DNA from 4 places in the Kouleothrix sp. genome. Region 4 is predicted to be linked to each of the others. Evidence: riboswitches for the same ligand, from Rfam matches in the RefSeq annotation. Region 4 holds a riboswitch; each other region holds the start of a gene.
What was found. Region 4 has a riboswitch for S-adenosylmethionine ahead of mtnA (S-methyl-5-thioribose-1-phosphate isomerase). Riboswitches for the same ligand answer to the same signal wherever they lie in the genome.
Positions count from the first base shown of each region.

Region 1 (7,409 bases), on a different contig from region 4:
AGGTCGTGGCGGCAGTACAGCAGAGCGGCGCCAGGGATGCCGAGCAGCCAGCGCCCGGCATCGGCCACCAGGAAGTCGATCTGGTAGGCTTGCACATCCACCGGAAATGCGCCGAGCGTCTGGCTCGCGTCGACCACGAAGAACAGCCCGCGCTGTCGCGCGGCGGCTCCGAGCGCGGCCAGGTCGTGCCTGAACCCGGTGGCGGGGAGCGCGCTGCTCAGCGCCAGCACACGGGTGCGCGAGTCGATCCACCGGTCGAGCTGCTCAAGATCCAAGCCGCCATCGCTCTGCGCAATGCGCTTCACCAGAATGCCCCGTGCGGCCAGGTTCATCCACGGGTACACGTGCGCCGGATCTTCGCCGTCGAGCACCAGCACCGTCGTGCCCGGCTGGAGCGGCAGGCTGTTCGCGGCGGTATTCAGGCCAATGACGGCATTCGGTACGATCGCGATCTCGTCGGCGCGCGCGGCGTGGATCAGTGCCGCCGCACGCTGCTTGATCCGCTCGGCTGTTTCGGCCAGCGCGTCGCGCACTTGGCTGGGTGGCGCAGCCAGCGCGCGCTCGATATGCGCCTGGATAGCGCGAGTGACATGGTTGCCGAGCGGTGCGCCGGTGGCGTGGTCGAGAAAAGCGTAGCGCTGCGTAATCGGAAAGGTATCACGGTATGCGGCGAGTTCCATCGGCGCCTCCATGGATTGCGATACTCCTTAGGGTATCGCGATCCCCTACCCTTTCAGGCCACTATCAAGCTTACCTGCGACGATACTAAGGATCTTAATATACTTGATCATAATTGTCAAGTAAAATTTGTATTCTTGTGTTCAATAGACTTTATCGGAAATAAGGGAGCCAGGGGGGCTTTGCCCCACCAACAGAGGATTCTTGGGGGCCGCAGGCCCCCTAAACCCCCACCATTGTTATTTTCAATAAAGTCTAATAGACTTTCTCCCACTCTAAGCCGGTATGGCGCCGGCACCAGAGAAAGCTAGGCCAGCGCGAAGCCGCGCGCCTGCACCACCTGAGGCGTACGGCAGTCGGCAGCCCTGGCGGGCGCAGTTTGCACCGGATGGCGCTGTATTGCCGCGAGCCCATCGACGAGCGCGTCGACATCGGCGAAGTCGTTGTAGATCGTGAAGCTGGCGCGCGCGCTCGAGTCCAGCCCGAGCAGCCGGTGCAGCGGGTGCGCGCAGTGGCGGCCCGAGCGGATGGCAATACCGCGCTGATCGAGGGCGGTGGCGATATCGTGTGGCGCAACGCCATCGACGGTGAACGTCACGACGCCGCCGCGCAGCTTTGCATCGCGCGGGCCATAGATGCGCAGGCCGGGGAGGGCGCTGAGGCGACGCAGGGCATACTCGGTCAGTGCGCGCTCGTGCGCGTGTACTGCGGCCAGGCCAAGCTTGCCGAGGTACGTGACTGCCGCGCCCAGGCCGATCGCCTCGACAAATGCCGGCGTGCCGGCTTCGAACTTCAGCGGCGCGTCTTCCCATACAACCCTGTCAAAATCGACATCACGCGCGACATCGCCGCCCGTCAAGAACGGCGGCATCGCGGCCAGTAGCTCGGCGCGGCCGTAGAGCACGCCGATGCCGGTCGGGCCGAGCATCTTGTGCCCCGAGAACACCGCAAAATCGGCATCGAGCGCGCCAACGTCCAGCGGCATGTGCGGCGCCGACTGGCACGCGTCCAGCGCGACCAGCGCGCCAAGCGCGTGCGCCCGCTCAATGATCGGGCGCGGGTCGGTGATCGTGCCGAGCACATTCGAGACATGCGCAAAACTCACCAGCCGCACGCGCGGGGTCAGCAGCGCGTCGAGGCACGACAGATCAAGCGTGCCTTCGGCAGTCAGCGGGATGCGCTTTATATTCAGGCCGCGCTCGCGTGCCAGCTCCAGCCAGGGCAGGTAGTTGGCGTGGTGCTCCAGGTCAGTCAGCACGATCTCGTCGCCCGGCCGCAGAAAGGTGCGGCCGTACGAGTACGCCAGCAGATTAAGCGCCTCGGTTGCATTGCGTGTAAAGACGATCTGGCTAGCAGAGGGCGCGCCGATGAAATCGGCAATGCTGGCGCGCGCTTGCTCGTAAAGCTCGGTGATGCGCATGCTGAAGCTGTAGGCGCCGCGATGGACATTCGCGTATGTCGAGCGGTACGCCTGCTCCATGGCCTCGAGCACCGCCACTGGCTTCTGCGACGATGCCGCGCTATCGAGAAACACAACCGGATGGCCGTGGATCTGCTGCTGCAGCGTTGGAAAATCCTGCCGGATGCGCGCGACATTGAGGGGTGTGCGTGTACAGGCGCCAGTGGTGTCGGTAATCACGTGATCGTCCTTTCATCAGAGCGGAAATAAAAAACGCCCATCGTGCTGGACGACGGGCGCCCGCTGATGCGGACCAACAAAACGCCTTTTCCACGACACATGGAAAAGGCGTACATCAGCGTTCGCCTCTCATCTTCCAGTTTGCGCTGCCGGAGTTGGCACCCTAATGATCGAGCGGCCGTTCGGGGCGAGAGGCACGCGGGGCGAAACACTTCGCCACCACGCCTCTTCAGCTCGGAACGCCACGTTCTTTCCAGGGTTGCCGAGGCTTCATCGGGCCGGTCCCTCCACCTCTCTGGATAAGAGTATGCGCTATTCAATTATGCCGGCAATGATACATTACTTGCCTGAAATTGTCAACTTTCACCCCAGCCATAGCCTGCCCGATCATAGGCGCAGATGCGCGTTGTGGGCTCAATCTGGGGCGGAACACGCGCCGCTCCTACATTGTTATACCAATTCCGTTTGATTACTTGTGTTTTCTTGTGCGGCGCCGGCAAGCCGGGCGCGCACAGAAAAGAAATTTCGGGGGCGGCGAAGCCGCCCCGAACCCCCACTATAATCCGAGCGATCAGCCGGATTTGGTATTATGCTCGAATTGCAGCGTGCGGGCGGCAGTATGCCGCCCCTACATTGTGATCGGGAAAAAACAAGCGCAGGCAGCATCGGTATTCGATGCCGCCTGCGCACCATGAGCTGGCACCCAGCTATGAGCTTGTGATCCTAGAAGTCCATGCCACCCATGCCGCCCATGCCATCCATGCCGCCAGGCATTCCACCACCACCAGCGTTAGCCTCAGGGATGTCTGTGATCAGCGCCTCGGTGGTGAGCAGCAGCCCGGCGATCGAGACAGCGTTCTGCACTGCACTCCGCGTCACCTTCACTGGGTCGACCACGCCCTGCTCCAGCATGCTGCCAAGCTCGCCGGTCAGCACGTTGTAGCCGTAGCTCGTGTCGCCCTTCTCCTTCTGGTGGCGGCGCACGGTGTTGATGATCACCGCCCCATCCTCGCCCGCGTTCTTGGCCAGCTGCCGCATCGGCTCCTCGAGCGCGCGGCGCAGGATCTGCACGCCGAAGCGCTCGTCGTCGTTGTCGACTTTCACGCTGTCGAGCGCGCCTAGCGCGTTGATCAGCGCCACGCCGCCGCCCGGCACAATGCCTTCCTCGACGGCCGCCCGCGCGGTCGAGAGCGCGTCCTCGACGCGGTGCTTCTTCTCCTTCAGCTCGGGCTCGGTGGCGCCGCCGACCTTCAGCACCGCCACGCCGCCGGCCAGCTTGGCCAGCCGCTCCTGCAGCTTCTCGCGGTCGAAGTCCGACGTCGTCGTTTCGATCTGCGCGCGGATCTGCGAAACGCGTGCCTGTATTGCCTCCTGATCGCCGTGGCCTTCGATGAAGGTGGTGTTGTCTTTGTCGGACACCACGCGGCGCGCGCGGCCGAGGTCTTCGGTGGTAGCGCTGTCGAGCTTGCGGCCGATCTCCTCGGAGATCACCGTGCCGCCGGTCAGGATGGCGATGTCCTGCAGCATGGCCTTGCGGCGGTCGCCGAAGCCCGGCGCTTTGATCGCCAGGACGTTGATCGTGCCGCGCAGCTTGTTCACCACCAGCGTCGCCAGCGCCTCGCCGTCGATATCCTCGGCGACGATTACGAAGTTCTTGGTGACCTGCAGCACCTTCTCGAGCACCGGCAGAATCTCATTGATGCTGGCGATCTTCTTGTCGGTGATCAGGATGTACGGCTCCTCCAGATCTGCTTCCATTTTGGCAGTGTCCGTCACGAAGTAGGCCGAGATATAGCCACGGTCGATCTGCATGCCCTCGGTGTATTCCTTCTCGAAGGCGATGCCCTTGCTCTCCTCGACCGTGATCACGCCGTCTTTGCCGACCTTCTCCATCACCTCGGCGATCAGGTCGCCGATCTCGCTGTCGGCGGCCGAGATCGTCGCGACGTGCGCGATGTCGGCGCGGTCGCGCACCGGCTTGGCCAGGCTCTTCAGCTCGGCCACCAGCGCCTCGGCGCCCTTGTCCAGCCCGCGCTTGATCAGCATCGGGTTGGCACCGGCGGCGACAACCTTGAGGCCCTCGGTGACGATCGCCTGGGCCAGCACGGTGGCGGTGGTGGTGCCATCGCCGGCCACATCGTTGGTCTTGGTGGCCACCTCGACCAGCAAGCGCGCGCCCATGTTCTCAAACGGATCCTTGAGCTCGATCTCCTTGGCGACGGTGACGCCGTCGTGGGTGACGGTCGGGGCGCCGAACTTCTTGTCGATCGCGACGTTGCGGCCGCGCGGGCCGAGCGTGGTCTTGACCGCGTCGGCAACAATGTCGACGCCGCGCTTGAGCGAGCGCCGGGCCTCCTCGTTGAATTTGAGTTGCTTCGCCATAGGGCTGGGGAGTCCTCTCTGTGAATAACGCAGTCAGTAGTCAGTGGTCAGTGGCTAGAAGAAGGTGCTATCACCGAAACGCAATGCTTGCGATGATTTCAATGATCTTCTGAATGCTGTATTCTTACTTCTGACTATTCGGAAATGATGCCCAGAATATCTTTCTCGGATAGGATCAGGTACTCGACGTCGTCGACTTTGTACTCGGTGCCGCTGTACTTGGCGAACAGAACTTTGTCGCCAGCCTTGACGTTCATCGGCACGCGCTTGCCATTATCGTCCAGCCGGCCCTCGCCGACGGCCAGGATAGTGCCTTCCATCGGCCGCTCTTTGCTGGCGGTGTCGGGCAGCAAGATGCCGCTCTTGGTCTTCTCCTCGCGCTCCGCTGGCTTGATCACCACGCGGTCTGCCAGCGGCCGAATGCGAAACTCTTCTGCCATAGTCGTTGGCCTTTCACTTCTTCTGAGCGATCCTTGTAGAACCGATCAGATACAGGTTGAACAATCCGCGCCAATCGTTGGCGGAGGTACGAGCATCATCTGCGTCATCTGTGCAATCAGTGGATGATCGCTCTATGAGTGGGAGTTATACCGATGGCAAGGGCTGTGGATGCACAGGCTGGCCGTGCTGGCTGTTCCGGGCCGAGGGTGTGCCAATACGCAAAGAACTCATCGTGTATATACACATTCTAACACATTTCCACATAATAAATTACACTGTTATGCCAAATTGATTTTATAGCGACAATCCTTATAATGAGTGTGTATATACTAAAAGAACAAAAGGTGCAGTACTATGAAGATAACGCGTCGATCTGATAATGGGAAGAGCGGGCATTTACTGATTTCGGTGCCTGCCAGCCGGGTCGCTGAGGTCGAGTCCGCGCTGACCTTTCTTGAGGAGAAGCGCGAGCAACGCGGGTCTCAGGTCGTAATTGACTTAATCGTGCGCTCGGCGCTACGCAATGGATGGCGACCTCTGCCTTCGGAGGGTGATTCAACTACCCGCTAGCTGATGAGGGCGCGCTGCTGGCAGCGCCCCTGTTTCGCCTTTTTCTGCTCTTGCGCCGCTGGATAGTGCTGCTGTATGCGAAGAAATCGCCCCACGCGCACTAAACCTGCGCTGCCGTGTACTGCACGACTTCATCGTGATAGCAGAACCATTCCCGCTGGCGATCAGTGTCGCCGTCCAGCCGCACGAGGCAGCTATCGCGCGGCACGCGGAAAATCTCGACGATCGTCCCTGTCCTGTTCAATAGCTCGGGAAACGACCGCCGCCCCTGCCGAATGATGATCCGATCCCCGACCACAAGCTCGCGCTCTACGGGCGGGAGCACATGCGAACTGCCGGGTTGCTCCGGTGTATTTTGTTGAACAGCGGATAGCGCATCCCCTGCTGGTGGGCTATCGATGCGTGTGTGTGCCTGGGCCATGGTTGGCTTCCTCTCTGTATAGCTCCAATTTGGAGCTATCGTGACATAAACGCTTCAGTTCCTGTATATACATATTATAGCACAGTTTAATATTTGTGGCTTTTCCAAGATATACTATTGAAATTGTGTATATACAGATTTGTGAAGGGTCTGACCTGCCGCGGCAGTGCCTGCGCGCAGACACTTCAACGCGCGTCGATCGACGCCAAAGTTCACGAGGTGATCGATCTGGCGTAACAAGGCACACCAAGCTGCGAGGCGTGGAGTAGCGCCTCTGGGCACGCGAGGCGGCCAAGCCGTGCGCGAACATTCTATGTGACTGTAGCGCGATAGCGAAGGTGAGTCCGGATGCGAGAGGCCGTGGTGCCGAGCAAGGAGGGGGTGAAGATTGCGGATTTTCCTGTTGGGCGTGTCCAATTTCCGCGCGCAGCGCGGAAATTGGACACACGATGATCAAAAAGTACCGTGCTGCCGCAGGCACCATGCACGGCTTTGGGAAGCCGAACAGCGCAACTAAGTAAGCCCTAAATCGATAGACTTGCCCTGCTGCTGAACATGCCCGCCCGATGACTTAGATGTGTGCTCACGTCACGGCAACACTGCTCTTCACTCAGCCGGATGGCCGAACGGCACATCGGCCTGCCAGGTTTCATTGGTCAGGCGATTCACGAATGTGAAGTGCACCAGCTGTGTGTGCCGGTCAACTTGGTGCCCACCCCAGCGCCAGGGTGGGGCAAGCCGACCGTCGGCTTGTGTGGCAGGCATGGGTGTACGGAGTGGCCCCAATATCTGGGATTCGTCGAGACGAACGCTGAACGTCGCACCGCCATTGGGCGCGAAGATAACGAGTGGGTATCTTCCTGGCATTACTGTTCTTCCGTGTTGAAGAGGCGCAAGGGAGGGGCCTGCTGCCCACAGCAGGGAGGCGCATCTTGAGTTGCGCTCAGTATAACACGCTTGTGAGCTAAACGATAGTACTCAGAATTCTACTCCGTCGTGCGGGCGGCGATATGGCGCCTCTACATTCGTGGATTTGTGTGTATTTTCAGCGCGCGGGCGGCGATATGGCGCCCCTACATTCGTGGATTTGTGTGTATTTTCAGCGTGCGGGCGGCAGCATGCCGCCTCTGCATCTCATGGATTTGCGTGTATTTTGGGCGTGCGGGCGGCAGCATGCCGCCCCTACATTGCCATGCTCGGATTGTAGGGCGCAGGCGGTGATATGCCGCGCCTCCATTGTCACCGCGATGAATCAAACCAATCCTCGGCGCTTTGCGC
Region 1 covers NZ_JAXLWP010000026.1:32,910-40,318, forward strand. The annotation lists gene U0177_RS21880 (aminotransferase class V-fold PLP-dependent enzyme) at 1-680, opposite strand, end outside; gene U0177_RS21885 (cysteine desulfurase) at 986-2,317, opposite strand; SAM riboswitch class I at 2,444-2,623, opposite strand; gene groL (chaperonin GroEL) at 3,041-4,699, opposite strand; gene groES (co-chaperone GroES) at 4,834-5,139, opposite strand; gene U0177_RS21900 (hypothetical protein) at 5,811-6,131, opposite strand.
Region 1: it holds a riboswitch for S-adenosylmethionine, as region 4 does, so the genes downstream of both, U0177_RS21885 (cysteine desulfurase) here and mtnA (S-methyl-5-thioribose-1-phosphate isomerase) in region 4, are expected to answer to the same signal.

Region 2 (7,409 bases), on a different contig from region 4:
GACCGTCGGCGATGTCGTGGCGCGTGGCCTGAAGCTGCTCGGCCGCAGCGCGCCTGCCGGCGGCGGCGACAAGGTGCCCGGCCACGCCAGTGGCTCGGAAGGCCATTCGTAGGCGCCCGGCATTGCGGGGGGTTAGAAGGCAGCTGCCCCGCTGATCCCTTGTATGTGGCGGTTCGGGGGCGGCTTCGCCGCCCCCGAATTTCTTTTTGCTATGCCCTGCTTTGTAGTATCACATCCGGCTGATTACGTGCTGTATATAGGGCTCGGGGCGGCTTCGCCGCCCCGAATTCTTTGGTATGCCCGCCCGGCGAAGCCGGGCAGGGCATACCAAAAACAAGCGTCAAACGAAGTTGATATCAATATTGTCATTCAGTTGTCACCGGAAAACTATTCACAATCATAGGAACGATCGTACAATACAGCCCATAGGCACACCTGGCCTGGTATCATCGCGCCCGACGCCGCGAGCTTGCGCGCTGGCGGGCGCCGCCTAGCCGACACGCGCGTACTATGAGCGACACCAGCATCAACCAGCCGCGCCTCGAAGAGTACACTCAATCGCTCCGCGAAGAATCGTTCGTCACGCTGCTGTATAGCATGGGCGTGTTTGGCCTCGTGCTGCTCTCCACCGGGCTGATCAACGTCGAAAGCATGCGCATGGGCGCGCAGATCGGCGGCGTGCTGGTGCTCACCTACTGGCTTGCGAACATGCTGCGCAAGCGCAAGCGCTACCGGCTGGCAGTGGTGCTGTTTCTGGCCGGCGCGCTAGCCGCGATCATCGTCACCTTCGGCTTTTACCCGCTCGCGAGCAACCCGTTCATCTTCTTCACGCCGCTGGTAGTGTGCATCGCCGGGGTGCTGCTGCGCCCGCGCGCCGGGTTTGTGGCCGCCACCGCCGCGATCGCCGCAATGATCCTCGCGGCGATCAGCTACGGCCAATCCAGCCAGATGTGGCAGCTACCATTCCTCGCCGCCGTGCTGCTGGGCTACCTGAGCGCTGCGGTGGCGATGCTGGCCTCGCTCAGCTTCTTCACCGTGGTCGAGTGGGCGATCGATAGCTACCACAAGGTCGAGCGCCGCGAGGCCCAGCTGTACGAGAGCGAGAAGCAGCTCCAGCGCGCGCTGCGCGAGCAAGACTCGCTCAACCACCGGCTGCAAGAATCGAACAAGCAGCTCGAAAACGCGCGCGCCGTCGCCGAGTACGCCAACCGCATGAAATCGCAGTTTGTGGCGAATATGAGCCACGAGCTGCGCACGCCGCTCAACGCGATCATCGGCTTCTCGTACATCCTTAAGCAAGAGCTTAAAGGCCCGCTCGCGCCCGACCAGCACGACTATGTCGGCCGGATCTACGACGCCGGCAACTACCTGCTGAAGCTGCTCAACGACATTCTCGACAACGCCAAGATCGAGGCCGGCCGGCTCGACCTACAGCGCGAGCCAAGCCAGCTCGAGCCGATCGTGCACGAGGTGCTGGTGACGGCCAGCAGCCTTACGCACGGCAAGCCGCTGGCGCTGCGCACCGAGCTTGCCAGCGACCTGCCGCTGGTGTACGCCGACCGCATGCGCGTGGCCCAGGTGCTGCTCAACCTGCTCTCGAACGCGGTGAAGTTTACCGAGCACGGCAGCATTACGCTGCGCGTCTACCCGGCCTTTCACACCCCACCCGCCGACACGCCGCAGGGCGAACAGCCGCCCGACAGCGGGTATGTGGTGGTGGAAGTTGAAGATACTGGCATCGGCATCGCTGCCGAAAACCTGGAGCTGATCTTCGAGGAGTTCCGCCAGGCCGACGAGACACTCTCGCGGCGCTATGGCGGCACCGGCCTGGGCCTGCCGATCAGCCGGCGGCTGGTGGAGCTGCACGGCGGCCGCCTGACAGTGGCCAGCACGCTGGGGCGCGGCTCGACCTTCCGCTTCACGCTGCCGGCCGTGGCCGACGCGCACCTGCGCCAGGCCAGGGAGCTGCTGAATACGCCACTGCAGCTTGAGCATCGCGCACTGGCCAGCGAGCCACAGCCGGCGCTCAGCAGATAGGAACACTATGGCAACTACGCCACACGCCGATCGCCCCACCGCGCCGCCCGACCGCCCCGAAAACGCCTATATTATTCTGGTCGAAGACGACCCAAACTCCTACCTGGTGATCGAAGAGCTGCTGAAGCACGCCGGCTTCAAGCACTTCTACCACCGCGGCAGCGGCGCCAAGCTGATCCAGCTGATCGAGGTGCTGCCGCAGATCGACCTGGTGCTGCTCGACATTGGCCTGCCCGGCGAAGATGGTTTCGCGGTGCTCAAGCGCCTGCGCGCGCACCCGCAGTCGGCCCGCGCGCATATCGCCGCCATCACCGCCAATATCATGCACCAGACGCGGCTGCGCGCCAAGGATGCCGGCTTCGACAGCTTCATCAGCAAGCCGATTCAGCCCGATAAGATCTGCGACCAGATCCGCAGCATGCTGGCCGGCCGCGCATTCTGGTGGTAGCTCCGGCTCCGCCAAGCTCTGGTTGTGTGGTACCCTGCTGGCCTCGCGGGGCAGGGCGCCACACCACGCAGGTGATCGACAAGTGCGCAGCGCCGTTGACAAGCCACCAGACGGCTGCTATACTGCGGCTCAACAATTGAATACCGCTCATCAAGAGGGGTGGAGGGATCGGCCCTGTGAAACCCCGGCAACCCCTTCCCAAGTTCTCAGTCGTGAGTTTTGAGTTGCACTTGGCTAACTCAGCACTCAGCACTCGAAACTCCGGAAGGAAGGTGCCAACTCCGACAGCGCAAGCTGGGAGATGAGGACAGCGTAGTAACCCTCATGCCCGCGCGTGAGGGTATTTGTTTGCGTTCAACAAGCCAAGGCATACATGTTCATACCAACTCCGTTATGATCACGTTCTTTTTGGTATGCCCTGCCCGGCAAAGCCTGGCAGGGCATACCAACAAGAAATTCGGGGGCGGCCACGCCGCCCCCGAACCCCCAGCATCAACCAAGTGATCGGCCGAATTTGGTATCACTGAGGCGAGGTCAAGCCACATGAGCTCAAAACCAACCTATCTCGAGGCGCTACGCTCGCGCGTGCTGATCTTCGACGGCGCCATGGGCACGAGCATCGACCAGTTCGGGCTCTCGGCCGAGGATTACGGCGGCGAGCGCACCTACGGCAACCGCGACTACCTGGCGATCGCCCGGCCCGACGTGATCGAGCAGATCCACACCTCGTTCATGGAGGCCGGCTGCGACGTGCTCGAGACCAACACCTTCCAGAGCACGCGCCTGCGCCTGGCCGAGTGGGGCCTGGCCGATCGCACCGCCGAGCTGAATATCGCCGCCGCGCGCCTGGCCCGCCGCGTCGCCGAGCGCTTCGCCGCCCAGGACGGCCGGCCGCGCTACGTGGCCGGCTCGATCGGCCCCACCGGCAAGCTGCCCTCGTCGAACGACCCGGCGCTCTCGGATATTACCTTCGACGAGCTATCGGAGATCTTTCGCGAGCAGGCCGCCGCGCTGATCGCCGGTGGCGTCGACGTGCTGCTCGTCGAGACCAGCGTCGATATTCTCGAGGTCAAGGCCGCGCTCGACGGCATCCGGCGCGCAAAGCACGAGGCTGGCGCGCACGTGGCCGTGCAGGCCCAGATCTTCCTCGACCTCTCGGGCCGCATGCTGCTGGGCACCGAGGTGCCGGCGGTGATCGCGACGCTCGAGGCAATGCCGGTCGACGTGATCGGCCTGAACTGCAGCACCGGCCCCGAGCATATGCGCGAGGCCATCCAGTACCTATGCGCGCACTCGCGGCTGCCGATCTCGTGCATCCCCAACGCCGGGCTGCCGCTCGAGGTCGACGGCGAGACGGTATATCCAATGGAGCCCGAGCCATTCGCGCGCATCCTCGGCGAGTTCGTGCGCGAGTATGGCGTGAGCGCCGTCGGTGGCTGCTGCGGCACGCGGCCGGCGCACATCCGGGCGCTACGCGCGGCCGTGGGCTACGAGCGCGCCCCAGCCGCGCGCCAGGTCGAGTACATCCCCAGCGTGTCGTCGGGGGTGAAGGCCGCCGCGCTGCGCCAGGACGTGACGCTCACAATGATCGGCGAGCGCGTCAATACGCTTGGCTCGCGCAAGGTGAAGCGGCTGCTGCTGAACGACGACTACGACGGCGTGCTCGACGTGGCGCGCGAGCAAGCCGACGGCGGCGCGCACCTGCTCGACGTGTGCGTGGCTACCACCGAGCGCGCCGACGAGCGTGAGCAGATGGTCGCGCTGCTGAAAAAGCTGACCATGAACGTCGAGCTGCCGTTGGCGATCGACACCACCGAGGCCGACGTGCTCAAGGCCGCGCTCGAGATCTACCCAGGCCGCGCGATCGTCAACTCGCTCTCGCTCGAGGGCGGCCGCGGCGAGAAGCTCGACCGCACCATGCCGTTGGTAGCGCGCTACGGCGCGGCCGCGATGGCCATGACCATCGACGAGGACGGGATGGCGCACACCGCCGGCCGCAAGCTGGCGGTGGCCCGGCGGATCGCCCAGATCGCGCGCGACGAGTACGGCGTGCCGCACGAGTCGCTGATCTTCGACGTGCTGACCTTCCCGATCACCACCGGCCAGGACGAACTGCGCCGCGCCGCGATCGAGACGATCGAGGGCATCCGGCTGGTAAAGCAGCATATCCCCGGCTGCTTCACCACCCTGGGCGTCAGCAATTTGTCGTTCGGCGTCGCGCCGCACGCCCGCGCCGCGCTCAATTCGGTGTTCCTGAAGCACGCCGTCGACGCGGGGCTCGACACCGCGATCATCAACCCGGCCCACGTGACGCCCTACGCCGAGATTCCGGCCGAGCAGCGCGAGCTGTGCGAAGACCTGATCTTCGACCGGCGCGACGAGGCGCTTGCACGATTCATCCAGTTCTTCGAGCAGAACGCCGCCGCCGTAGCCACAGCGCGCGCCGACCCGACCGCTGGCCTAAGCGTGGCCGAGCGCTTGCACTGGAAGATTGTGCACCGGGTGAAAGAAGGCGTGGAAGAGGACGTGGATGTGTTGATGGCGCAACGGCTGGGCCTATCGGTTGAAGATTTCAGGTTGCTCGTTGCAGGTTCAGTATCGGGTGACAGCGATAGCACTGTTCAGCCTGCAAACGTGCAAACCGCTCAACCGCCTAGCGCGGTGCCGCGCGGCGATGCCGCCGTCGACATTCTCAACAACGTGCTGCTGCCGGCCATGAAAGAAGTTGGCGACCTGTTCGGCTCCGGCCAGCTGATCCTGCCATTCGTGCTGCAGAGCGCCGAGGTGATGAAGAAGACCGTAGCCTACCTCGAGCGCTACCTCGACAAGCTCGAAGGCGCCACCAAGGGCAAAGTGGTGCTCGCCACAGTCTACGGCGACGTGCACGACATCGGCAAGAATCTGGTGCATACGATCCTGGCGAACAACGGCTACACGGTGTACGACCTGGGCAAGCAGGTGCCGCTGAACACGATCATCGAGAAGGCAGTAGAAGTTGGCGCCGACGCGATCGGCCTCTCGGCGCTGCTGGTGAGCACGTCGAAGCAGATGCCGCTGTGCGTGCAGGAGCTGCACCGGCGCGGGCTGAGCTTCCCGGTGCTGGTGGGCGGCGCGGCGATCAACCAGCAGTATGGCCAGCGCATCACGTTTGTAGCCGACGAAGAGCCTTACGCGGCCGGCGTGTTCTACTGCAAAGACGCGTTCGAAGGCCTGGAGACGATGGATAAGCTCTCGAATACGTCGGCGCGCGCGCGCTTCGTCGAGCAGACGATTCGCGACGCGGCGCAGGTGCTGCACCAGAAGCAGCGCGGGCGCGTGGCGCTGGCCGATCTGGGGCGCGCCACCCGCGGCGACACCGCGCGCTCGGCCGTGCGCCGCGACGTGCCGGTGCCCACGCCGCCGTTCTGGGGCGCGCAGGTGGTGAAGCGCATCAAGCTGCAGGACGTGGTCGACTGCCTCGACCGCAACGCGCTGTTCCGGCTGCAGTGGGGCGCCAAAAACGCCAAGGGCGCCGAGTGGGAAAAGCTCAAGGCCGGGTTTGAGCTGAAGGTGCGCGACCTCATCCGCGCCGCCGAGCGCGAAGGCTGGCTCGAGCCGCAGGTGGTGTACGGCTACTTCCCGGCGCAGGCCGACGGCAACGAGCTGGTTGTCTACGACCCGGCCAGCCTGAGTATCAAGAGCCAGGATTCAAGCACCGGCAAGGAGCATGGCTCTCGGCTCTTGGCTCTCGGCTCTGCGCGCGAGCTGACGCGCTTTGTGTTCCCACGCCAGCCTGGGCGCGAGCGGCTATGCCTGGCCGACTACTTCCGCCCGGCCGAGAGCGGCGAGTACGATGTCGCGGCTTTCCAGATCGTCACAATGGGCGCGCGCGTCGACGACCTGACCGAGGAGCTTCAGAAGGCCGGCGACTACAGCAGCGGCTACTTCATCCACGGCCTGAGCGTATCGCTGGCCGAAGCGCTAGCCGAGTACACCAACCGCGTGGTGCGCCAGAGCCTGGGGCTGAAGGGCGAGCAGGGCAAGCGCTACTCGTGGGGCTACCCGGCCTGCCCGGACCTCGACGAGCACGCCAAGCTGTTCGGCATTCTGCCGGCCGATCGCATTGGCGTAACGCTCACCGATGCCTTTCAGCTGGTGCCCGAGCAGAGCACCGCCGCGATCGTGGTGCACCACCCCGAGGCCAAGTACTTCAGCATCGGTTCGGCCGCCGAGCGCGCCGAGCAGGATGTGGGCGCGGTGGCCTGATCCGCGCGGCCTGAAGCCTACAGCCGAGCGCCGGGTTCTTCGCTCCCGGCGCCCTCGAGCTGGGAGTACAGCCTGGCCCACTCGGCGAGCGAGAGCGTCTCGGCGCGCCGATCCGGGTCGATACCGGCGGCGGCCAGCGCGGCCAGCGCGCGCGGCTTATCGAGCGGCGTGCCTATGGCCGCCAGCCCGGTGGGCAGCGCGTTGGCAAGCTTCTTTCGCGCCTGCAAAAAGCCGGCCTTGATCAGCCGCATGAGCGCGGCGGGCGGTACGTCGGCGGCGGGCTGCGGGCGTATGCGCAGGCGCAGAATGGCCGAGTCGACCGCTGGAGCCGGGAAGAAGCTGGCGGCCGGCACGCGCGCAATCACCTCGGGCGCGGCGTACAGCTGCACCGAGTGCGCCAGCACGCTCATGTCGCCGGGCGCGGCCGCGATGCGCTCGGCCACCTCCCACTGCACCAGCACCACCATGAGCGCCGGCGGCGGCGCGGCCTCGAGGAAGTGGCGCAGGGCCGCTGAAGTGATCGCGTAGGGCAGGTTCGCCACGACTTTGTAGCGAGGGCCGGGAGCCGGAAACTGAGAACCGCCCGGGCTGGGCTGGCTCTCGTTTTTTGGTTCCTGGCTGTTTTGCAGCAGCTGCTCGGGCGATTGGCGCAGGATATCGCCCTGCACGAGCGTGAAGC
Region 2 covers NZ_JAXLWP010000003.1:712,511-719,919, reverse strand. The annotation lists gene tkt (transketolase) at 1-112, shown strand, start outside; gene U0177_RS02680 (ATP-binding protein) at 511-2,037, shown strand; gene U0177_RS02675 (response regulator) at 2,045-2,485, shown strand; SAM riboswitch class I at 2,630-2,793, shown strand; gene U0177_RS02670 (homocysteine S-methyltransferase family protein) at 3,029-6,730, shown strand; gene rsmA (16S rRNA (adenine(1518)-N(6)/adenine(1519)-N(6))-dimethyltransferase RsmA) at 6,748-7,409, opposite strand, start outside.
Region 2: it holds a riboswitch for S-adenosylmethionine, as region 4 does, so the genes downstream of both, U0177_RS02670 (homocysteine S-methyltransferase family protein) here and mtnA (S-methyl-5-thioribose-1-phosphate isomerase) in region 4, are expected to answer to the same signal.

Region 3 (7,409 bases), on a different contig from region 4:
GTGTGCGGCATGCTCGGCTTTGTGGTGCTGGCGGTGTCGGGCCAGTGGCAGCCGGCTGCAGTGCGCGAGAGCTTTGTCGCATACCAGCGCTCGTACGCGCTTTCGCTGGGCGATTACTACGTGGCGAATGGCAACTCCTGGTCGGGCGTCCAGGAGCGCTTTGACGGCATTTCGTTCGCCGGGCCAGGCAACTTCTTCGACTACGCGCTGGCCGACCCTGGCGGCCGTGTGATCGCCAGCAACGACAGCGCCCTGCCGATCGGCGCGACGGTGGTGTCGGCCGAGCTTGATCGCGGCCTGCCGATCGACGCGCGCGGCCAGCGCGTCGGCATCCTGATCGTCCGTGGCGGGCCGCGGCCTCTGCAGCCGATGCCGCCGATGCCGCCGCAGCCGGTGGGCGGGCGCGCCCAGCGCGATATCGCCTGGCCGCTCATTCGCGGCTTCCTGATCGCCGCCGTGGCGCTGGCGGTCACGCTGCTGCTGCTGGCGATCTTCTTTGTGCAGCGCATCAGCCGGCCGCTGCGCCGGCTCACCGCCGCCGCCAAGCAGCTGGCCACCGGCCAGCTCGACGTCCAGGTCGGCCCTGCGCCCATCCGCGAAGTGAATGAGCTGACCCAGGCGTTTAACTCCATGGCGGTCTCGCTCGCCGCCGCCGACCGCCAGCGCCGCCAGATGACTGCCGATATCGCGCACGAGCTGCGCACCCCGCTCACGATCATCAAGGGCCGCCTCGAAGGCCTGCAGGACGGCGTCTACCGCGCCACGCCCGATGAGCTCGATCGCCTGCTGGGCGAGACGGCGCTGCTCGAACGGCTGATCGACGACCTGCGGCTGCTGGCGCTGGCCGAGACCGGCCAGCTTGCGCTGTACCGCGAGCCGATCGATGCGCGCGATCTGCTCGAAGGCGCGCGCAGCGCCTTTGCCGGCCAGGCTGATGCCCAGGGCGTGCAGATTGTGGTGCAGGCGCCGGCCGATCTGCCGCTGATCGATGCCGACCCGCAGCGCATGGCCCAGGTGCTGGCCAACCTGGTGAGCAATGCGCTGCGCTATACCCCCGAGGGTGGCAGCATCACTCTCTCGGCACACCAGCCGACCAGCGACCAGCGGCTGGCATCATCAGTCGTCCTGCGCATCAGCGACACCGGCCAGGGCATCGCCGCCGAAGATCTGCCGCACGTGTTCGACAGGTTCTACCGCGCCGATCGCTCGCGGGCGCGCAGCAGCGGCGGCGCCGGCCTGGGTCTGGCGATCACCAAGCAGATCGTGCTGGCCCACGGCGGTACGATCGAGGCCAGCAGTGTGGAGGGCCAGGGCGCGGCCTTCACGATCGCGCTGCCACTCGCGCCCGACCAAGCGGGATGATCTGGACTTTCCAAGCCCCTAGGTGCTGGTGCCTGCCAGCGCCCCGAGGAACTCGCTGATGATCGGCCCCTGCGGCTGGTAATCCACCAGAAACGCGTCGTGGCCGGCGCTCGACTCGAGGCTGGCGTACGTAGGCGCGCGGCCCAGGCGCGTGAGCGCGTCGGCGATCAGCTGCGACTCGCCCGGCGGGTATAGCCAGTCGCTGCTGAACGAGAGCAGCAGAAACTCCGAGCGGCTGCGCGCCAGCGCGGCGTCGAGCGAGCCGTAGCGCGCCGGCAGATCCCAGTAGTCCATCGCCTTGGTAATATACAGGTACGAGTTCGCGTCGAAGCGCGCGTTGAAGATCGCGCCCTGGTAGTCGAGGTAGCTCTCGATCGCGAACTCGCGGTCGAGCGAGAACGCCGGGCCGCTGCCGTCTTGAAACGCGCGGCCGAATTTGTGCTCGAGCGCCGGCTCGCTGAGGTAGGTAATATGGCCGATCATGCGCGCAATCGCCAGGCCGTCGGTGGGCGGCTCGCCGCCGTAGTAGTCGCCGCTGCGCCAGCGCGGGTCGCTGACGATCGCACGCCGGCCGATCGCGTTCCACGCCACCGTCTGCGGCGATGAGCGCGCGCTTGTGGCGAGCAGGATGGTGCCGCGCACGCGCTCGGGCAGTGCGGTGGCCCACTCAAGCGCCTGAAAGCCGCCCATCGAGCCGCCGGCCACCGCCAGCAGCTGCGCGATCCCCAGCCGGTCGATCAGCCGGGCCTGGGCGCGCACCATATCGCCGATCGTAATCACCGGAAAGCGCGCGCCGTAGGCCCGGCCGGTGGCTAGGTCGGCGCTGCTGGGGCCGGTGCTGCCCTGGCAGCCGCCGATCACATTCGAGCAGATCACAAAGTAGCGATCGGTGTCGAATGGCCGGCCGGGGCCGACCATCGCGTCCCACCAGCCCGGCTTGGCCGCGCCGGCGTGCCAGCCGGCGGCGTGGGCGTCGCCCGAGAGCGCGTGCAGCAGCAGGATGGCGTTGTCGCGCGCCGCGTTGAGCCGGCCGTATGCCTCGTAGGCCAGCGTGACCGGCGCCAGCTGCGCGCCGCTCTCGAGCACCAGCGGATCGAGCCAGGTCATCGTGCGCCGCTCGACCAGGCCAAGGCCGTCGCTCTGTCGCTCGCGTGTCATAGCGATCATCGTCTCGACTCCACATGTAAGGGCGAAGCATCGCCGGCACAACCTCGGGCTGGCATTCACGGGCGGCGCATCGCCCTTACCTAGTGGCGCCGGCTACACCTGGGCCAGCGCGTGATCCAGGTCGGCGAGGATGTCGTCGATCGTCTCGATGCCGATCGACAGCCGCACGTAGTCGTCGGTCACGCCGGTGATCGCCTGCTCTTCGGGCGACAGCTGGCTGTGGGTGGTGGTGGCAGGGTGAATGGCCAGGCTCTTGGCGTCGCCGATATTCGCCAGGTGCGAGAACAGCTTCAGGCTGTTGATGAACTTGGCGCCGGCCGCGCGCCCGCCCTTGATCCCGAAGCCCAGGATGCCGCTCTGGCCCTTGGGCAGGTACTTCTTGGCCAGCTCGTACGTCGGGTGGCTGGGCAGGCCGGGGTAGTTGACCCAGGCGACCTTGGCGTGCTCTTCGAGGTACTTGGCCACGGCGAGCGCGTTCTGGCTATGGCGCTCCATGCGCAGCGGCAGCGTCTCGATGCCCTGGAGCAGCAGAAAGGCGTTGAACGGGCTGATCGCCGCGCCGATGTCGCGCAGCAGCTGCACGCGCGCCTTGATGATATACGCCAGCGGGCCGAGCGCCTGGGTGTACACCAGGCCGTGGTACGACTCGTCGGGCTCGGTCAGGCCGGGGAAGCGGCCGCTGGCGGCCCAGTCGAACTTGCCGCTGTCGATCAGCAGGCCGCCGATGCTGGTGCCGTGGCCGCCGATGTACTTGGTGGCCGAGTGCACCACAATGTCGGCGCCCCAATCGAACGGCCGCGACAGGTACGGGGTGGCGGTGGTCGAGTCGACGATCACCGGCACGCCGGCCTCGTGCGCGATCGCCGAGATCGCCTCGAGGTTCAGCACGTCGAGCTTCGGGTTGCCGATAAACTCAAGGAAGAACGCCTTGGTGCGCTCGTCGATCGCGCTGCGGAAGCCATCGAGGTCGCGCGCATCGACGAAGCGCGTGGTGATGCCGAGCTTCGGCAGGGTGTGGCGGAACAGGTTGTAGGTGCCGCCATACAGATCCGACGACGAGATGATGTTGTCGCCCGCGCCGGCGATATTCAGGATCGAGAATGTCTCGGCGGCCTGGCCCGAGGCCAGCGCCAGCGCTCCCACGCCGCCCTCGAGCGCGGCAATCCGCTGCTCGAGCACGTCCTGCGTCGGGTTCATGATCCGGGTGTAGATGTTGCCGAATTCCTGCAGGCCGAACAGCCGCGCGGCGTGGTCGGTGTCTTTGAACTGGTACGACGTTGTCTGGTAGATCGGCACCGCGCGCGCGCCGGTGGTCGGGTCGGCCTGCTGGCCGCCGTGCAGCGCCAGCGTCTCGAAGCCGGTGAACGTGATATCGTCCGCCATAGTGGTGTGCCTCCTTGGGCGTTTCGCTAATTGCCAGCAGCGATCTTCCAGCGTGATCGAGAGCGCGGGTGCCAAATGGCCCGGTGAGCGGCGATGGGGCCTCAGCCGGCGATGCACGTGAGCTCGGCGTGATCGTGGCGGCTGGCAGCGAAAAGCCCTCATCGAATAGACGGATGAGGGCCAGCACTAGCTTCAAACAAAACGCCCTTCCAAACAAATTTGGAAGGGGCGTACGTCTGCGTATGCCTCTCATCTTCCAGTCGCGCTGCCGGATTTGGCACCCTAATGATTGAGGTTTGAGCCTTGAGCTTTGAGCCCTGAATAGTTCAGAACTCGCAGCCGAGAACTCAAACGTCTTTCCAGGGTTGCCGAGGTTTCACAGGGCCGGTCCCTCCACCTCTCTGGATAAGAGTCGCGCTCTTCAGTTGTTGCGGCCAATGATAATTGAGTCACGCAATTTTGTCAAGGAGCGCCCATGCCTTGACAGGGCTCGTGCAAGGTCGCTCGACCCCTCCCCCTACCCTCCCCTGTCAGGGGAGGGGCAACACATCGTACGCATGCCTTGACAAAATTACGCAATGCCGGCCCTGTGCCCCGTTTTTCGCACGCGGAAGAGAGGTGCGCTCGAAACACGTTGCGCGAGCCGCGCGCCTTGATAGCGCCGCGCGCGGCTGGTATAATCGCCAGCATCGAACCAACCATCCAAAAGGATCGTTTGTGGCAACAACCGGCCAGTCGCCTTCAGCAGAACCCCGTGGCCCGGCGCGCCCCCGGCGGCGCTGGCTGCCTTTTGCGATCGGGATGCTGATCGGGCTGGCGCTTGGCGGCGCGGCACTGCTGTACATGCAGGCCCGCACCACGCTGCAAAGCATCCAGCAGCCCGATGCCCGCCGTGCGCCCACGCCTACGCCGCGCAGCATTATCCAGCGGATCATTGGCGGCGGCGAGCTTTACCCGACCCAGCCCCCGCTGCCCGACGCGCTGCGCGAGCCGTTCACCACGCTGCTGATCGGCGTGGACACGCGCCCCGACCCCGGCGAGGGCGTGCGCAGCGATACGCTCATCCTGGTGCGCGTCGACCCGGTGGCTAAGTGGGCTGCGATGCTGTCGATCCCGCGCGACTCGGTGACCAGCATTCCGCACCTCGGCCGCGCCAAGATCAACGCGGCCTACTCGCATGGCTACGCTAACGCCGCCGCGCTGTATGGCCCCGGCACCACCCCCGAGGCCGGTGGCGCCGCGCTGGCGGCCGAGGCGATCGAAAATTTCCTGGGCGTCAAGGTCGACTACACCGCCCAGGTCGATTTCCACGGCTTTGCCGCGCTGGTCGACTCGATCGGCGGCGTGCTTGTCGACGTGCCCAAGCCGCTGCTCGACGCCGAGTACCCCACCGACGACTACGGCGTCGAGCGGATCTACATCCCCGCCGGCCTGCAGGTGCTCGACGGCCGGCACGCGCTGATCTACGCCCGCTCGCGCCACGCCAGCACCGATTTCGACCGCAGCCAGCGCCAGCAGCGCGTGCTGCGCGCCGTGCTCGACCAGGTGCGCGCGCGCGGGCTGCTCGACAACATCGCCACGCTGCCGCAGTGGGCCGATGTGCTGGCCCAGAATGTGCGTACCACGCTGCCGATCGGCCAGCTGGGCATGATCAATGGCCTGGCCGGCCTGGCCCGCGAGCTGCATGGCGACCGCGTGCTGCAGTTCAGCATCAACCCGCTCGACGTGGCGATCGACTACGAGGATGGCTCGGATATCTACTGGAACGCCGCCGACGTGGCTACGGTGGTGTCGCGCTGGCGCGCCGGCCCGCAGGCTGCCTCGCAGCGCGGCCGCATCCAGGTGCTCAACGGCGCAGCAGTGGCCGGGATTGCCGGCAAGGTCAGTAGCTACCTGCGCGGCCAGGGCTTTGTGCTGGCCGACCCTGGCCAGGCGCCGCAGGTGTACGAGCACTCGCAGATCATCGACTACACCGGCCAGCCCGAGACGCGCCAGCGCCTGGCGAGCTTGCTCGGCATCGACGCGCGCTACATCCAATCGTCGCCTGCCGCCGATGCGCCGGCCCGGCTCGATCGCGCCGATATTGTTCTGATTGTCGGGCAGGATTACCAGCCGCGCTGGGCCGGCGAGTAGGCTGCGCGCAGGCTGCGCCATTCTCGTGCTGTGCCGAGCTCCGCGGCTGCATTCCGCCGGCCGCTCGAAAGGAGAGCTGCTATGCGGCGATTTCGCTGGCCCGCGCTTGCGGCGCTGTTGCTCGCGCTTCTGGCGGCGCCGCTGCCGGCGCGCGCACTGGGTGGCTGGTCGCCGGCGGCGCCGATGCTCGGGCAGCATACGTTCGGCCGGGCGGTGGCGCTGAACGACGGCCGGGTGCTGGTGATCGGCGGGCAGAACACCGCCGCGACTGAGATCTACGACCCGCGCGCCGATCGCTGGACGGCAGCCGGCGATATCGAGAACAGCTCGGGCGCGGCCGTGCTGCTGGGCGATGGCAGCGTGCTGGCGAGCGGCGGCCGGCCGCTGCTCAGCCCGCACGGCGTGTTCGCCAGCGCGCTGCGCTTCTTCCCCGCCAGCAATAGCTGGCAGCCGGCCGCGCCGATGCTGCGCCCGCGCGCCGGCCACACCCTCACACTGCTGCGCGACGGCCGCGTGCTGGCGGCCGGCGGCGTCGACCAGATCGCTGCGACGGGGATCCGCACGAATAGCACCGAGATCTACGACCCCGCGCGCGACAGCTGGGCCGAGGGGCCGCCCATGCACACGCCGCGCGCCAGCCACACCGCCACATTTCTGGCCGACGGGCGTTTTCTGTTCGTTGGTGGCGACGAGGGCGGCGCCGAGATCTACGACCCCGCCAGCAACAGCTGGCAGGACGCCGCCCCGCCCGCGCGCGCGCGGCAGGCCCACACCGCCACCTGGCTGCCAAACAATACCGTGCTGCTGGTCGGCGATGGCTCGGCCGAGATCTACGACCCCGCCAGCAATCGCTGGCGCGACGCCGGCCCGATGCTGACGCCACGCACCGGCGCCGAGCACAGCGCCACGCTGCTGCCGGGCGGCCAGGTGCTGGTGGCCGGCGGCTGGCAGCAAACCGCCGGCGGCGCCGAGCTGGCGATCCTGGCGGCGGCCGAACTGTACGACTGGCAGCTCGACCGCTGGCTGCCGGCCGCGCCGCTGAGCGCCCCGCGCGCCGGGCACATCGCGATCGTGCTGCCCAGCTTCGCGCTGCTGGTTGCCGGCGGCTACAGCGACGGCGGGCGCGGCCCGCTGCCGGGCGGCGCAAATGGCGTGCACCTGGCCAGCGCCGAGCGCTACGCCGAGTCTGCCGCGCCCGAGCAGTGCTTCGCCGAAACCGGATTCTGCGTGAGCGGGCCGTTTCTGCGCTACTGGCAGGCCCACGGCGGCCTGCCGATCAATGGCTACCCGATCAGCAACGAGTTCGCCGAGGTGCTGGAGGATGGCAACGCCTACATTGTGCAGTACTTCGAGCGTGTGCGCAT
Region 3 covers NZ_JAXLWP010000006.1:17,045-24,453, forward strand. The annotation lists gene U0177_RS06255 (sensor histidine kinase) at 1-1,362, shown strand, start outside; gene U0177_RS06260 (homoserine O-acetyltransferase) at 1,381-2,520, opposite strand; gene U0177_RS06265 (homocysteine synthase) at 2,623-3,912, opposite strand; SAM riboswitch class I at 4,159-4,324, opposite strand; gene U0177_RS06270 (LCP family protein) at 4,630-6,045, shown strand; gene U0177_RS06275 (Kelch repeat-containing protein) at 6,127-7,409, shown strand, end outside.
Region 3: it holds a riboswitch for S-adenosylmethionine, as region 4 does, so the genes downstream of both, U0177_RS06265 (homocysteine synthase) here and mtnA (S-methyl-5-thioribose-1-phosphate isomerase) in region 4, are expected to answer to the same signal.

Region 4 (7,409 bases):
ACTGCTCGAAGCGATGGTGTGGCGGCGTCAGCGCGGTGCGGCGCGACACATTCGGCGCGATCGCCAGCGGGCGCAGCTGGTCGCGATGCTGCAGGCAGACGAACTCGTCGTCGCGGGCAACATCGGGCAGCGCCATAAGCAGCTGGCGCGTATACTGAGAGATGCCGCCCTGCCGGTAAGCATTCAGACGGGCGTCAATTGCAATACGCATGCTTTTCCGAATCTATGTGCTCGTGGCGCCTGGGTGCGCCTGCCGCGATACACGCCGCGGCCCGGCCGCGCGCCAGTGCGGCCCAGGCCGGACGGCTGCGACGCAGCGTGGGCTCCACGAGCGGGCAGAATACTGTTTGTATGAACGCAGCGAGCTATCATTGTTATCGTACCACAGAACGGCTATTTCACGCCGATGTGGCGTATGCTGCCCGTGGCAGCTACGGTGCACTGTCGTAGCTGTCGCCGGCTTCGACCACCAGGCCGTCGTAGGCCAGCTCGACGCCGTCGGGCAGCGCGGCATTCACGGCGGCGTGCTCGAGATCGTGGGTCATGTGTACCAGTAGGGTGCGGCGCGGCTGCAGCTCAGCCGCCACGGCGCAGGCCTGCGCGACATTGAAGTGCGTCGGGTGCTCGGCGTAGCGCAGCGCGTTGAGCACCAGCACATCCAGGCCGCGCAGCAGCGCCAGCGACTCCGGCGGCAGCGCGCTGGCGTCGGTCACATACCCCAGCCGGCCGATGCGGAAGCCGGTGATCGACCATGTGCCATGCTGCACGTCGAATGGCAGCGCGGCCACGCCGGCGGCTCGAAACGCCACGCCGCTGCGGATCTCGCACAGCTCGAGCTCGGGGCGCGTCGAGCCGCGCGAGCTATCGTGAAACGCGTAGCTGAAGCGCTCGCGCACCATCCCCAGCGTGGTAGCCGAGCCAAACAGCGGTATTGCCGAGCGCTGCGCGAAATTCAGCGGCCGTAGATCGTCCAGGCCCGAAATATGATCGGCGTGGGCGTGCGTCAGCAGCACGGCGTCGACGCGGCTGATATGCGCGGCCAGCGCCTGCTGCCGCAGGTCCGGGCCGGCGTCGAACAGCAGCGTGCGGCCACCCGCCTCGAGCAGCGCCGAAGTGCGCAGCCGGTGGTTGTGCGGGTCGGGCGAGGTGCACACGGCGCAGCGGCAGCCGATCACCGGTACGCCCATCGATGTGCCGGTTCCTAAAAATGTCAGTCGCATGCTCGCGTCGCGCGACGCAATTGCGTCGTGCGCCGGCGCCCGGCCCCATCGAAGCAACACGCCGCATGTACTGCTGATCCGGCTGCATTATAGCATACGCGCCCTGCGTGTAGGAGCCTGCTCGCGTGTTTTGCGCGCCGGTATCGCCTGGGCGTGCTGGCAGGTTGCAGCGCGGCCGCAGCTATGCTATAATCGCGCGTCGAAGTGAATAGTATGCTCATCACGAGGGGCGGAGGGACTGGCCCGACGAAGCCCGGCAACCCCATACCAGGTTTTGAATGCTGAGTTTTAAGTGCTGAGTTGTCGAGGTAAAACTCAGGCTTAAAATGCAAACCTCAAAGCTCGGTAGGGAAGGTGCCAATTCCTGCAGGTGTTCCTGATGCACCTGAAAGATGAGAGGTAACATAGCTGGGCCTCTCGCAGTGCGGGCGGCTTTTTTTGATGAAAACAGCCGAAACATTTCAGCATATCTGGTGGGACGGCGACGCCGTGGGCCTGCTCGACCAGCGGCTGCTGCCGGGCGCCGAGGTGGCGGTGCGCTGCGCGACGCTCGGCGATGTGGTGCAGGCAATCAAGAGCATGCAGGTGCGCGGGGCGCCGGCGATCGGCTGCACTGCGGCCTATGGCATGGCGCTGGTGGCGCAGCAGCACCACGGCAGCGCCGCCGAGCTGCTTGCTCGCCTGGCCGAGGCCAAGGCCGCGCTCGACGCCAGCCGCCCCACCGCCGTGAACCTGATGTGGGCAACCGCGCGCATGCTGCGCGCCGCCGAATCCCACGCCACCGACGAGCCAGCCGCGCTGCGCGGCGCGCTGCTCGACGAAGCCCACGCGATCATGGCCGAAGACCTGGCGATGTGCTATGCGATCGGCGAGCACGGCCTGCAGCTCATCCCCGAGCGTGGCCACGTGCTGACGCACTGCAACGCCGGCGGGCTGGCCACCGCCGGGCTTGGCACCGCGCTCGCGCCCATTCGCATCGCGCACAGCAGCGGCCGGCCGGTGCATGTGTTCGTCGACGAAACCCGGCCGTTTTTGCAGGGCGCGCGCCTGACGGCCTGGGAGCTGCAGCGCGCCGGCGTGCCGCTGACGCTGATCACCGATAATATGGCCGCCTACTTCATGCGCCGCGGCGAGATCGACTGCGTGATCGTCGGCGCCGACCGCGTGGTGGCCAATGGCGATATCGCCAACAAGATCGGCACCTACGGCTTGGCCGTGCTGGCGCGCGCCCACGCCATCCCGTTCTATGTCGCAGCGCCTTCCTCCACGATCGATCTGAGCCTGCCCGACGGCGATGCCATCCCGATCGAGCAGCGCGACCCGGCCGAGGTCACGACGATTGGCGGGCAGATGCTGGCGCCGGCCGGCGTGCAGGCCGCGCACCCCGCGTTCGATGTTACGCCCCACGAGCTCATCACCGCCTTGATCACCGAGCGTGGCGTTATTCGGCCGCCATACGAGGAGAACCTGCGTCGTATTATGTAATTTGCGGTTTACGGTTTACGATTTTCTCGGGCCGATGCTGCCCGGTGCCCCGCCAGCGCTCGATGTGGAGTTTATCGTAAATCCAAAATCGTAAATCGTAAATCGCTATGCCGTTGCCTTTCGCACCCGCCGCCCTGCCGCTGCTGCTGGGCGGGCTGCCGCACCGCAACGCGGCGCAGGCGCTCGAGATCTCGCGCCGCTACGCCGGGGCGCTGCTGGCCTGGCCGCAGCTGCCTCAGCGCAGCTTGCGCGAGCAAAGCGTCGTGCAGAGCATGCTCGGCTTTCCGGGGCTGGTGGTCGACGAAACCCAGGCCCGCGTGTATGTCGACCGGCGGCGCGCCGAGCGCGAGCTCGACCGGCTGGGGCTGGCCTACCTGGAAGATCGCTACGCGACGGTGGCGCTCGCCCCCGACGACGCCTACGGCCTCGATGAGCTGCTGCGCCAGGCCGAGGGGCTGCGCGCCGCCAAGGCGCTCAAGGGCCAGCTGACCGGGCCGATCAGCCTGGCGGCGCAGGTGACCGACGAAAACGACCAGCCGCTGCTGTACGACGACATGCTGTTCGACGCGCTGGCGCAGCACTTGGCGCTGCGCGCCGAGTGGCAGGAGGCGCGGCTGAGCGAGTGGAACCCGACGACGATCATCTGCGTCGACGAACCGTTTCTCGAGATGGTCGGCCTGCCGTTTGTGCCCGTCGAGTGGCCGCGCGTGCGCGAGCAGATCGACCAGGTGCTCGAAGGCGTGCGCGGCTGCAAGGCGCTGTTCGCCGGCGGGGTGCCCAACTGGCACGAGCTGCTGCAGATCGGCGTCGATATGATTATCGCCGATGTCGCGCATCACGGCGCGGCGCTGGCCGAAGCGGCGCCGGCGCTCGGCGAGTTTCTCGGACGCGGCGGCGTGGTTGGCCTGGGCCTGCTACCCGCCGACGAAGACGCAATTGCGCGGGCCAGCGCCGATACGCTGGCGGCGCAGGCCGGCGCGCTGGCCGGGCAGCTCGCGCCGCACGGCATCGCCGCCGAGGCGCTGCTGCGCCAGTCGGTGCTCTCGGTCGCGGGCACACTGAGCCGCCTCTCGGTGGCGGCCGCCGAGCGCGCTCTGCAGCTTCTGGCCGAAGCCTCGGCGCAGCTGCGCGAGCAGTACAAGCTGATCTAGTTGCGCAGATTGCAATCTGCGCTTTGCAACAAGGAGCAATTCGTGCGAATCGTCGTCACTGGCTCGCTCGCCTACGATTATATTATGGACTTTCCCGGCTACTTCAAGGATCATATTCTGCCGGATAAAGTTCATATGCTCACCGTCAGCTTTCTGGTCGACTCAATGCGGCGCATGCGCGGCGGCGTGGCCGGCAACATCGCCTACACGCTCGCGCTGCTGGGCGATCGCCCGCTGGTGGTGGCTACCGCCGGCCAGGATTTCGGCGAGTACCGTGCCCTGATGGAGCGCCAGGGCATCGACGCCAGCGGCATCCGCCTGATCGACGACGAGTTCACCGCCTCGTGCTTTATCAACACCGACAAAGCCAACAACCAGATCGTCGCGTTCTATACCGGCGCGATGGCGCACTCCAAGCACCTCTCGCTGCTGGGCCTCGGGCTCGGCGCCGGCGACTTGGTGATTATCTCGCCGACTGATCCCGAGGCGATGTCGCGCTATGCCGCCGAGTGCCGCGCGCAGGGCGTGCCGTTCCTGTTCGACCCCGGCAAGCAGACGCCGCGCCTCGACGGCGAGCAGATCCTGGCTGGCCTGAATGGCGCCAGCGTGCTGGTTGGCAACGACTACGAGTTCGCCATGATGGCGCAGAAGACTGGCCGCAGCGAGGCCGATCTGATCGGCAGCGCCCCGTTGGCGGTGGTAACGCGCGGCAGCGAGGGCTCGGTGCTCTACGACAATGCGCACGCCAGCGAGATCGCCATCCCCGTGGCCCCGATCGCCGATGTCGTCGACCCGACCGGCGCCGGCGATGCGTACCTGGGCGGCCTGGTGTTCGGCCTGGCGCGCGGGCTGCCGCTCGATGTCGCCGGCCGCGTGGCCGCGCTGGCCGCCGCCTACGCGATCGAGAAGCGCGGCTGCCAGGAGCATAGCTACACCGTCGCCGAGTTCGCCGAGCGCTATGCCGCTGCGTTCGGGCCGAGCCGCGCGATTGAAACATGGGCCGCCGACGGCGTAACGCGGTGAAGCGATGAAGCGATGGCAGGGCTGGCTCGTGTCATCGTGCCAGGAGTGAGTATGCGCTGGGGAATCATCAGCACCGGCCATATCGCCGGGAAGTTTGCCGACGCGCTCCGCCCGTCGGGCAGCGAGCAGGTTGTGGCGGTGGCCAGCCGCGATGCGGCGCGCGCCGCCGAGTTCGCGCGGGGCCACGGCGGCGCCCGCGCCTATGGCTCGTATGCGGCGCTGCTGGCCGACGCCGACGTCGACGCCGTGTATATCGGCCTGCCGAATAGCATGCACGCCGAGTGGGCCGCCAAGGCCGCAGCCGCCGGCAAGCACGTTCTGTGCGAGAAGCCGATGGGCGTGAGCCGGGCCGAGGCTGCGGCCATGTTCGAGGCCGCGCGCGCCGGCGGGGTGTGGCTGATGGAGGCGTTTATGTACCGCTTCCACCCGCGCACGCTCAAGCTGGCCGAGCTGCTGCGCCAGGGCGCGATTGGCGAGGTGCGGCTGGTGCGCGCCTCGTTTGCGTTCATGGCGACCAACCCCGCCGATGTGCGCCTGAACGCCGAGCTGGCTGGCGGCGCGCTGATGGATGTCGGCTGCTACTGCGTGAACCTGGCGCGGCTGGCGGTGGGCCAGGCGCCTAGCCGCGCGCTGGCGGCGGCGCGCTGGGCGCCCTCGGGCGTCGATCTCACGCTGGCTGGCACGCTCGAGTACCCCGGCGCCGCGCTGGCGCAGATCTCGTGCAGCCTGGCAACCTCGTTCCACCAGAGCGTGCAGATCGTCGGCAGCGCTGGCGTGATCCAGTACGACGGCGCGTTCAACCTGCCGGCCGACCAGGCCGGCGTGCTGCATATTCGGCGCGACGCGCCTGGCGCAGCCCCCGAGACGATCGAGTTCCCAGGAGTAAACCAGTACCAGGCCGAGGCCGAAGGCTTCGCCCGGCTGGTTGCCGCCGGCCACGGCGCCGCCGGCCTGCCCGAGATGCCGCTGGCCGAGACGCTCGACAACATGGCCGCGATCGAGGCGCTGCTGCGCAGCGCGCGCGACGGCGGCGCGGTGGAGGTGGCGCAATGAGCGAGCGCGTCTGCTCGGTGTGCGGCGGCGCCGTGAAGCAGGTGGTGCTGATTGAAGACCACGGCCCGGCTAGCGGCGAGAAGCCCTCGGCGGTGGCGCCTGGCCACGCGCATCGCTCGCTCGGCGTGGTGTACAACGAGCACTACCCCACCGAGGCTACCGCCTGTACGGTCTGCGGCCATATCGACCTGTGGGTCGACCCGGAGTGGGTGGCCAGCCTGAAATAGCGGCTGAGAAGCTGTCTCAAACCAAGACAAATAAAGGAGCAGGGATTCTCAATGGCAAACAATTACGACATCAAGGACATTTCTCTGGCCGAGCAGGGCCGCAAGCGCATCGACTGGGCCGAGAAAGAGATGCCGGTGCTGCGGCTGCTGCGCGAGCGCTTCGAGAAAGAGCGCCCGCTGAACGGCCTGCGCCTTTCGGCGTGTCTGCACGTCACCGCTGAGACGGCCAACCTGGCGCGCACGCTGGCCGCCGGCGGCGCCGACGTGGTGCTGTGCGCCTCGAACCCGCTCAGCACGCAGGACGACGTGGCCGCCGCGCTGGTGGCCTACGAAGAGATCCCGGTCTACGCGATCAAGGGCGAAGATAACCAGACCTACTACGCGCACCTTGGCGCCGCGCTCGATCACAACCCGCACATCACCATGGACGACGGCGCCGACCTGGTGTCGGCGATCCTCAAGCAGCGCCCCGAGCTGCTCGACACGCTGATCGGCTCGACCGAAGAAACCACCACCGGCGTCATCCGGCTCAAGGCCATGGCCAACGACGGCGTGCTGAAATTCCCGGTGATCGCGGTGAACGATAGCGACACCAAGCACATGTTCGACAACCGCTATGGCACCGGCCAGAGCACGCTCGACGGCATCATCCGCGCCACGAATGTGCTGCTGGCGGGCAAAACGTTCGTGGTGGGCGGGTATGGCTGGTGCTCGCGCGGCATCGCCGACCGGGCGCGCGGCCTGGGCGCCAACGTTATCGTCACCGAGATCGACCCGATCAAGGCGCTGGAGGCCGCGATGGACGGCTTCCGCGTAATGCCGATGCTCGAGGCCGCGCCGCTTGCCGATTTCGTCTGCACCGCCACCGGCGACATCAATGTGCTTGACGGCCACCACTTCGCGGTGATGAAAGATGGCGCGATTGTGGCGAACAGCGGCCACTTCAATGTCGAGATCAACATCCCCTCGCTCGAAGCGCTGGCCGCCGAGAAGCGCCAGCCGCGCCCATTCATCGACCAGTACTTGCTGAAAGATGGCCGCGTGATCAATCTGCTGGGTGAGGGCCGGCTGATCAATCTGGCCAGCGCCGAGGGCCACCCCAGCGCGGTGATGGATATGTCGTTCGCTAACCAGGCGCTGGCCTCGGAGTTCTTGCAGAAGAACAAGGGCAAGCTGGCCAATGGCGTGCACGCGCTGCCCAAAGAGGTCGATCGCGAGATCGCCTCGCTGAAGCTCAAGGCTATGGGCAT
Region 4 covers NZ_JAXLWP010000005.1:296,049-303,457, reverse strand. The annotation lists gene U0177_RS05990 (glycosyltransferase family 4 protein) at 1-211, opposite strand, end outside; gene U0177_RS05985 (MBL fold metallo-hydrolase) at 432-1,280, opposite strand; SAM riboswitch class I at 1,435-1,619, shown strand; gene mtnA (S-methyl-5-thioribose-1-phosphate isomerase) at 1,662-2,705, shown strand; gene U0177_RS05975 (hypothetical protein) at 2,813-3,856, shown strand; gene U0177_RS05970 (carbohydrate kinase family protein) at 3,899-4,879, shown strand; gene U0177_RS05965 (Gfo/Idh/MocA family protein) at 4,931-5,932, shown strand; gene U0177_RS05960 (hypothetical protein) at 5,929-6,159, shown strand; gene ahcY (adenosylhomocysteinase) at 6,211-7,409, shown strand, end outside.